Regions from separate parts of the Anoxybacillus kestanbolensis genome, predicted to be linked through region 3. Evidence: predicted binding sites of a transcription regulator. Region 3 holds the regulator's gene; each other region holds the start of a gene.
What was found. The regulator Rex, encoded in region 3, represses fermentation and respiration genes when NADH is low (regulators of the CRP and FNR family bind a similar motif). The targets are predictions, from matches to a motif close to TTGTGAAATATTTCACAA.
Positions count from the first base shown of each region.

Region 1: BO219_RS05460 (NarK family nitrate/nitrite MFS transporter) is a predicted target of Rex. The motif match lies at 1,683-1,700, and genes of this name have one in related genera.
Region 2: BO219_RS05355 (nitrate reductase subunit alpha) is a predicted target of Rex. The motif match lies at 1,390-1,407, and genes of this name have one in related genera.

Region 1 covers NZ_MQAD01000005.1:600,870-604,104, forward strand. The annotation lists gene modA (molybdate ABC transporter substrate-binding protein) at 1-180, opposite strand, end outside; gene BO219_RS05460 (NarK family nitrate/nitrite MFS transporter) at 248-1,579, opposite strand; gene BO219_RS05465 (nitrate/nitrite transporter) at 1,737-2,909, opposite strand; gene BO219_RS05470 (TIGR04053 family radical SAM/SPASM domain-containing protein) at 3,120-3,235, opposite strand, start outside.
Region 2 covers NZ_MQAD01000005.1:581,374-584,608, forward strand. The annotation lists gene BO219_RS05355 (nitrate reductase subunit alpha) at 1-1,325, opposite strand, end outside; gene BO219_RS05360 (hemerythrin domain-containing protein) at 1,469-1,996, opposite strand; gene BO219_RS05365 (Crp/Fnr family transcriptional regulator) at 2,105-2,794, opposite strand; gene BO219_RS05370 (ThiF family adenylyltransferase) at 2,810-3,235, opposite strand, start outside.
Region 3 covers NZ_MQAD01000032.1:3,879-7,113, reverse strand. The annotation lists gene BO219_RS13205 (CPBP family intramembrane glutamic endopeptidase) at 1-733, shown strand, start outside; gene BO219_RS13200 (YdiK family protein) at 730-903, shown strand; gene BO219_RS13195 (redox-sensing transcriptional repressor Rex) at 913-1,548, opposite strand; gene BO219_RS13190 (ABC-F family ATP-binding cassette domain-containing protein) at 1,776-3,235, shown strand, end outside.

The DNA.
Region 1 (3,235 bases), on a different contig from region 3:
ACTCGAACCGAAAATAAATGTAACGTCTATTCCCGTTTCTTTTTTAAACTGCTCCCCAACTTCTTTAAATGCATGGGTTAAATCTGCAGCTGCCGCAACTTTAATGGATGGTGTCGCATTTGGTTGAGCGGCGTGAGGATTACATGCCACTAATAACAAAATCATAATAAAAAAACACATTTTTCTCACTTTAGTCCCTCCATATATCAAAAGGGAATATCTATTACAGATATCCCCTTTTATTCTTCTAACATTTCACTTCCGCATTTTTTCTAGCATAATAATACCAGTTTAATGCAATTGATACAACATAAAATGCGATAAAGAAGTAAAATGCTGTAATTGGTGTGCCAGTATTTTGAGCTGCCCAACCGAATAATTTCGGAATAAAGAATGAACCATACGCTGCAAATGCGGCTGTAAAACCGAGAACAGGTGCCGCTTCTTTTGGCGGGAAGATGATTGGAATCATTTGGAATGTCGATCCAGATCCCATCCCTGCAGCAATAAATAAGATCAAGAAAGATACGATAAATCCGATAAAGTGTTTTTCCGTTGTAAAATACATGACTGCTGCAGCACCAAGACCCATGATAATTAAGACATAGTTTGTTACACGTGCTCCACCCAATTTATCAGATAACCATCCCCCAACCGGACGGAATGCCGCCGCTAAAAATGCTCCTAAAAAGGCAAGTGATACGTGTTCTGGGAATTGTGATTTTAATAAAAGTGGAAAGGCCGCTGCATACCCGATAAACGAACCGAATGTCGCTGTATATAGCCATGTCATTACCCACGTATGTTTTCGTTTGACGATGACAAACTGCTCCGATACAGATTGCTTTGCGTTTGGTAAGTTATCCATACCGAAATATGCTAAAATCGTAAAAAACACAATCGGAATGACCCAAATAAATGCAGCGTTTTGTAACCAAACTTTTGAGCCGTCTGCGAGTACTTGTGGTTCACCACCGATCGCTCCAAATACACCAATAGTTACGATTAGGGGTGTCACAAATTGAACGACAGACACTCCCATGTTTCCAAGACCGCCGTTGATACCAAGTGCTGTCCCTTTTTCTTTTTTCGGGAAGAAAAAGCTAATATTCGCTAATGCTGAGGAAAAATTTGCACCACCAAGTCCACAGAATGCCGCTAACAGCAACATGAGCCAATACGGTGTATTGGGATTTTGTACGGCTAATCCTACACCGATTGCGGGAACAAGTAGTATTCCTGTCGAAAAAACAGTCCAGTTTCTTCCGCCAAATTTCCCAACAGCAAACGTGTAAACAAAACGAAATGTTGCACCTACTAACCCCGGAACAGCGGCTAACGTAAATAATTGACTTTGCGTCAACTGGAATCCAATGTCATTCAAACGTGCTGCAGTAATAGACCAAATTTGCCAAACGATAAATGCCAACATTAACGTTGGAACAGAGATCCACAGATTTCGACGAGCATGTTTTTTTCCTTCTTTTTCCCAAAATAATGGATCTTCTGGGTTCCAATAAGAACCAATTCGACTTGTCCGTTCACCGTTTTCTGAAGCCGTTTTCAATGGTTGACTCATAACGTTATCTCTCCTTTTTGAAGTATGATTTATAAAAATTTTGAAGTATGATTTATAAAAATGATTGTTGTACTTTCATCATAAAGAAACCACATAAATAAGAATGTGATGTGCATCACATATTCAGAAACGTTCATACAATGTTAAAAAATGATATTTAAGCGATCGTTTTTCGCAATCGTCTCATAATAAGCATTGCAACAAACATAGTTGCTGCTACCCACCAAAAGCCATACGAATATGAATTCGTCCATTGTTTAAATAAACCTAAAATATTAGGTAAAAAGAACCCTCCTAATCCACCTGCTGCACCGACAAAACCTGTCAATAATCCGACTTCTTTCGGGAATACATTTGGAATGACTTGAAATAGTGCCCCATTCGCTGTACCGAAAAAAATAAGTGTGGTAAACAAAAGAGCTAATGCAACATAAACAGACGGAAGCATACCGACAATCACCAATGTAACAGTAGCGCCTGTAAACAGCCAAACGAGCAATTTCATTCCACCATATTTATCAGCTAAATAGCCACCAATTGGCCGAACAAAGCTTCCCGCAAATACGACAAGCGTCACAAAATCTCCTGCCGTCACTTTATCTACTCCGTATTGATCGAAAAAGAATAGTGTTAAATAGCTCGTCATTCCGACAAATCCACCAAAAGATAAGCTATAAAAAAAGCTAAACAACCACGTTTCCTTCATTTTCATCACGCGCATATATTCCGATATTTTTGCTGGTTTTACCGCAGTCGGGCATTCTTTTGCGAAGATGATAAATACAATAAAAGCAACAAAGAGAGGAACGAGCGCTAATCCAAATACACTATTCCAACCATACTCTTCTGCGATACGAGGACCAAACAACATTGCTAAAACCGTTCCGCTATTTCCCGCACCTGCAATTCCCATCGCCAAACCTTGATGTTCTTTCGGATACCAACGGCTTGCTAAAGGAAGAGCGACGGCAAAACTAGCTCCTGCTACTCCTAATAACAATCCAAGCGCATAAATTTGTGTCAATGTATCAGCAAACAACCAACCCCATAAAAGAGGCACGGATGTCAAAACCATTCCGATCATTCCCATTTTCTTACCACCGAATCGGTCTGCTAATAGTCCCATTGGAATACGAAGCAACGCTCCTCCTAATACAGGGATTCCTACCATCATTCCTTTTTGTGCAGGGGTCAATCTTAAATCTTCCACAATAAACGTTCCTGTTGCCCCAAGAATCACCCAGATCATAAAACTAATATCAAAGTACAAAAAAGACGAAAGAAGTGTCGGTAAATGACCAACTCGAAGAAATTGTTTTAATCGTTCCATCTTTATTCCCCCCCTCGCTTTATCGTTTGACAATTTTATCGTAAAAAAATTTATCGATCAGTACTGTTATATTGTTCACAATTTTTGTTATGTTCACAAAACTTTCATACGTTCTTTCATATGAATAAAATGTTTGTAGAAAAAAGACAAGTTCCCAATTTACACAAATAAGGAACTTATCGCCTGTATGGATGAATAGAAAAAAGCCGGCTATTCGCCGACCTTTTCTTTTTGACGCCATGCTTTTGGGATGTAGATGCAGTACGGTTCGCTTGCTAAGTAGTCGCCTGTAACCGCATATGCTCTTGAACGCGATCCACCACAAA
Region 2 (3,235 bases), on a different contig from region 3:
CGATTTCCATCATTTGAAAAGTATGGAATTTGAACCGTTGCAATTTCGTCTTCTATCCCTAACATCGTCAAACGTGGTTCAATTGCTTCTTCCGTTTCTTCATCCACCATGTTCAAATTCCATTTCCCTTTATTTTCCCAACGCGAACCAATCGTTCCATTTGGAATCGCAAAATCGTTTGTTCGTTCATTCCAAAGCGCTGGCTTCCATTCCCCGTTTGTCGTATTTCGACCAATATCAGATGCGTGTAAAAAACGATCAGCAACAAATTGTCCGTTTTCTCTCTCTTTGAGCGTAATTAAAAACGGAAAATCGGTGTATTGTTTCGCATAATTCGTAAAGTATGGAACTTGACGGTCGACATAAAACTCTTTTAAAATGACGTGCCCCATCGCCATCGCTAAAGCACCGTCTGTTCCTTGTTTCACGCTTAGCCATTCATCTGCTAGCTTTGTCGATTCAGCAAAATCTGGGCTAATGGAAACGACTTTCGTTCCTTTATATCGCACTTCTGCCAAAAAGTGCGCGTCTGGTGTACGCGTCATCGGAACATTTGATCCCCACGTCATAATGTAACCGGCATTGTACCAGTCACTACTTTCCGGAACGTCCGTTTGATCTCCCCAAATTTGCGGCGAAGCCGGAGGTAAATCGGCATACCAATCATAAAAGCTTAAAATCGGTCCACCCATAAGCGACATAAAGCGTGCCCCAGCCGCATGACTTACCATTGACATCGCTGGAATTGGTGAGAAGCCGACATTCCGATCCGGTCCATACTTGATTACTGTGTAAAGTAAGGAAGTGGCAACAAGCTTTAATACTTCGTCCCACTCTGCACGAACAAATCCACCTTTGCCACGTGCTTGTTTATAACGCTTTGCCTTTTCTGGATTTTCAACAATGCTTTTCCAAGCATCAAGCGGATTTGCATGTTGTTGCAACGCTTCGCGCCACATATTTAACAACACGCCACGAACGTATGGGTATTTGACACGAAGCGGACTATAAATATACCATGAAAAGCTTGCCCCACGCGGACAGCCTCGCGGTTCAAAATCAGGCATATCCGGTCCTGTTGTTGGGTAGTCAAGTTTTTGACCTTCCCATGTGACGATGCCGTCTTTCACGTAAATATTCCAACTACATGAACCCGTACAGTTGACACCATGTGTTGAACGGACAACTTTGTCATGTTGCCATCTTCTGCGATATATTTGTTCCCAATCGCGATCTTGATATGTGACTTCACTATGCCCATCCGCTTGCCGTTCAATCGGCTTCACGTAGTTCAACCGCTTGAACAGCGGTGATTTTTTTTTCATATCGCTCACTCCTCTTTGTATGAAATCCTTCTATCTTCACTATAAAACGGGACGTGATAAATAAATGTGAGGTACCTCACATGTTTTTTAATTGTCACAAATATGTCGAAATATTATATAAAAAAAGACTAACCCTTAACGGATTAGCCTTTAATCTCATCTATTCTTTTTGCTAATTGTTCTTTTTCTTCGGCTGATAGTAACTTTTCAGCCATCGGGAAAAGCACTTGCTCTTCTTTCGCAAAGTGATCAGTTAAAATCATATACGCGTTCATTACATATGAAGCTAATTGTTTCGCTTCTTCTGAACGAATCGTTTCTGTCTTTTGTAAAAATGTTGCAATATTTTGTTTCGCTTCTTGATGTTCGTATTCCATAACTGCAATGGGACCGAACTGTTTGCCGATATAGCGTTCCATCATCGGAAATAATACATCTTCTTCGCGACGAGAGTGAGGATCTAAATGTTGCAAAAATTGCTGTACTTTTTCACGTAAACGAATAAGTGCTTGAACAACATCTTCCTCTTTACCATCGTAAATGCCTTTCGCTGCAACAAAAAGAGCATATTTTTCTTCATTTAATGGACCGTGTTCGTCTTTTAATCGTTGCAATGGCGGACATAATGAAACGGGTTCATGCCCAATGAGACTGCAAGGTGAAAAATCCATCGTCATCCCTCTTTTCTTCATGTGCTTACACATTTATTGTATAGAAGGAAAACGATTTTTCGTGTGATGCACGTCACACCTTTTGTCTAAAAAATGAACGTTTATTGACTATTCAATGTTGCAATATGACGATGGACAACCTTCACAATTAATTTGCTTTTTTAAATAGTCTAAGCTATGAATGATAATTTTTCTTCCCTTGAAAGAAATGATACCTTTACTTTTTAATGTATTTAATTCACGATTTACACTTTCACGCGATGTAGAACTAAAATTCGCTAAATCTTGATGTGTAACAGGAACATCTAATAAAATGCCATCTTTCGTCTGAATACCATAACTATTAGCCATACGAATGAGTGTAGAATATAAAGCTCCCTTTTTGCCGTATAAGACGAGATCACGAAATTTCGTATGTTGTTTGCGGAAATGATCGGTCATCATTTTCAAAAACTCAACAGCAAACTCTGAGTTGGCAAGCAACTCTTTTTCAATATCTTCATTTTTAATTACAAGTACTTCACTATCCTCGAGCGCACGACCGTTAAATAAATATCTCCCATTATCTGAAAAAATCATCAACTCACCGATGACAGCACTCGGCCCACATAACCGCAAACATAACTCTTTTCCATCACCAGAAAATTTACTAATTTGAAATTTGCCAGATAAGACGACAAAAAAGTTTTGGCCCATTTGCCCTTCCTGAAATAAAAACATTCCTTTTTTCACTTTCAGCGTTTTATACGCTAACTTTTTTAATTGTTCAAAATTTTTTTTGCTAATAAACTGAGACATACGTATGCCTCCTTTTCATGAAAAATATTTCTGATATAACGAACGAGCAAATGTAACATCTTTTGTACCGTGCACAAGCATGCGACCGTCAGCAAATAAAACGACACGATGTCCTTCGAGTTGGGTCATCAACAAATATTCGTTCCCGTGTACTTGTTGACCGCTTGTTTTCATGTGTTCCATCATTTCAGTTATACGAAATGGATGACCATGACGAATTTGTACTGTATCTCGTCCACATAAGACGGACATCTTCGCTTTTTCCCTGTGCAAAGCTGGATATGTGCGATCTCTCCCGCAAGACGGACAATGTTCGTTTTTTAGTTTATCAACTCGTAAAAACCGATGTTCGTTTTGCCAAACATCAAACATAACGAGCGAACGTCGGATCTTTGCAACATCTCCCACTAATATTTTTAACGCTTCCGTTGTTTGATACGC
Region 3 (3,235 bases):
AAAACAATATCGGTATGTCATCATTACATATATCGCCATGCAGCTATCGAGCTTAGTCGGCGTCCCTTTACTTGCACATAGCGGCTTTGTCAACGCATCAAATAAAGAAATAGCTTTTTCGATCGCTTCTGGTTATTGGGCTGTTATTAGTTTCTCGATTGCTCTTTTTCTCGTTCTTTATTTTATGAAAGAAGATATGAAATACTCATATGATCGCCATCAAGCATCGATTGGCATGTCATTCTTTTGGGCAATTGGGGGGTTTTTGCTCGCTCTTTTCGCCCAAGGCGTTGCAGCAAACATCGAAGTACACCTCTTTGGGGTCGAAATGGGGTCCGAGAACACGAGACGGATCGTCGAAATGGTCAAACTTACACCAGCTCTTATGCTCGTCACTTCAATCGTTGGTCCAGTTTTAGAAGAAATCATTTTTCGAAAAATTATTTTCGGAACGCTGTATCAAAAATATAACTTTTTCTTATCAGCCATCATCAGCTCGCTTTTATTTGCTGTTGTTCATTTAGAGTTCGAACATTTGCTTCTTTATGCAACGATGGGATTTGTATTTGCTTTCCTATATGTCAAAACAAAGCGTATTATCGTACCTATTGCAGCACATGTACTGATGAACACCTTTGTCGTTGCAATTCAAACATTATTTGCTGAAGAAATCGAAAGCATTATGCGTGAGGCAGAACGAATGCAATTCGTAATTTGGAGGCTGTTTTCATGAAGTCTGAACCGTTGTTTTATTTTCTCACTGGCATTTTATTTACTTATTTTGCTGTCCATACCGCCGATGATGGTATTTGGGACATCACAACGATGCTATTTATTTTAATTGCTACATTTGATTTCGGCGCAGGAATTCGTTCTTTACGAAAAAAAACCTCCCGCTCGTAAACGGGAGGTTTACTCATTTCCGTAATGTTTTAAAAAGTAAACGAGTGACTGCAATTCGACCGCTAAATCAATATGGTGAACACGAATATGTTCTGGCACATGCAAGCGAGCAGGCGTAAAGTTTAAAATCCCTTTAATGCCTTTTTGAACAAGTCGGTCAGTAATCGGCTGGGCAACTTGAGCAGGAACGGTTAAAATCGCTACCGTAATCCCTCCAAGCTTTTCTTCCAATTCATCTAAATGATAAACCGGAACCCCTCCGACTTTTGTTCCCACTTTATCCGGATCAACATCGAACGCCATTACGATTTTCGTATTGTTATTTTTGCTAAAATTGTAGTTCAAAAATGCTGTCCCTAAATTACCGACGCCAAATAACGCTACTTCTGTCGTTTCATCTTGGTCTAACGTTTTTCGGAAAAACGACAGCAAATAATTCACATTATATCCGTATCCTTTTTTTCCAAGCGCACCAAAGTATGAAAAATCACGGCGAATCGTTGCTGAATCGACTTTTACAGCTTCGCTTAACTCCGCTGAAGATACACGTTGCTTGCCTGATGCATGCAAGTTTTTCAAAAAACGATAGTACAACGGTAGTCGCTTTGCGGTCGCCTGCGGAATTTTTGGTTGTTCATTATTCACGAGTCAATCCCCCACATTTCCTTTCACAAATAGTTAGCGCTTTCATTTTTCTCTCCTATACGTCTAAAAAATTCTCCCCACTTCTAAACTATACACTATTTTTTTCATTCTGTCTTTCCTTTGTACCCTTTATTATTATTTTTGTCAAATTTGTTATTCGTACACTAGTGTTGCCGAATATCAAGAAAGTACGTTACACTATCAAAAGAAGATTGAGGTGAGAAAGAATGATCATTTTACAAGTAAATCAACTATCCAAATCATATGGAGCGGAACAAGTTTTATCAGACATTAAGCTTGAAATACAAGAAAAAGACCGTATTGCGTTAGTTGGAAGAAATGGCGCGGGAAAATCGACATTATTAAAAATCATTGCCGGACAGTTGTCATACGACACAGGCGAAATCATTAAACCGAAACACGTAACGATCGGTTATTTAGATCAATATACAGGGTTGCAAGCTCATCGTTCCATTTGGGAAGAAATGCTCGATGTGTTTGCCCCGCTACAACAAATGGAAAAACAATTACGCGAACTAGAACAACAAATGAGTTTACATGATGCTGACTATGAGCGCCTACTTGAGCAATATGATCGTTTACAAACAGAATTCAAAGAAAAAGGCGGCTATCAATATGAAGCAGATATTCGTTCGGTTCTTCATGGTCTCCGCTTCCCACAGTACGATTATACGACAAAAGTATCTACATTAAGCGGTGGACAGCGGACGAGGCTAGCGCTTGGTAAACTGCTCCTTACAAGGCCCGATTTGCTCATTTTAGACGAACCGACAAACCATTTAGATATGGAAACGTTGCAATGGCTTGAACAATATTTAAAAAATTACGATGGGGCCATTCTTATCGTCTCCCACGATCGCTATTTTCTTGACCAAATCGTGACACAAGTGTATGAACTATCACGCACAAAAATAAAAAAATATGTCGGAAACTATACAAGCTACTTACAACAACGTGCTGAACAATTTGAACAACAACTAAAATTGTATGAAAAACAACAAGAGGAAATTACAAAATTAAAAGATTTTATTCAACGCAACATCGCTCGTGCATCAACAACGAAGCGAGCACAAAGCCGTAGAAAACAATTAGAAAAAATGAATATCATCGACAAGCCACTCGGTGATGAAAAATCGGCATCGTTTCGTTTCGAAATCGAACGCCCAAGCGGAAACGACGTGCTGACAGCTAACAACTTAGCAATCGGTTACGATCACATCATCGCAACAAACCTTTCATTCCGTATCACTCGCGGAGATAGTATTGCGCTAATTGGACCCAATGGAATTGGAAAATCAACTCTTTTAAAAACGATCATCAAACAACTCCATCCAAAACAAGGAGAAATACGCTACGGAACAAACGTACAAATTGGCTATTATGATCAAGAACAAGCACAATTAACATCAAACAAACGAGTGATCGACGAACTGTGGGACGAAGATCGATTAAGAACAGAGAAAGAAATTCGGACCATTCTCGGCAACTTTTTATTTTCTGGTGACGACGTATTGAAGCCTGTTCAGACGTTAAGCGGTGGAGAAAAAGCGCGACTCGCTCTCGCTAAACTCATGATGAAGAAAGCAAACGTATTAGTTTTAGATGAACCGACAAACCATTTGGATTTAGATAGCAAAGAAGTGCTAGAACAAGCGCTCATAGAATA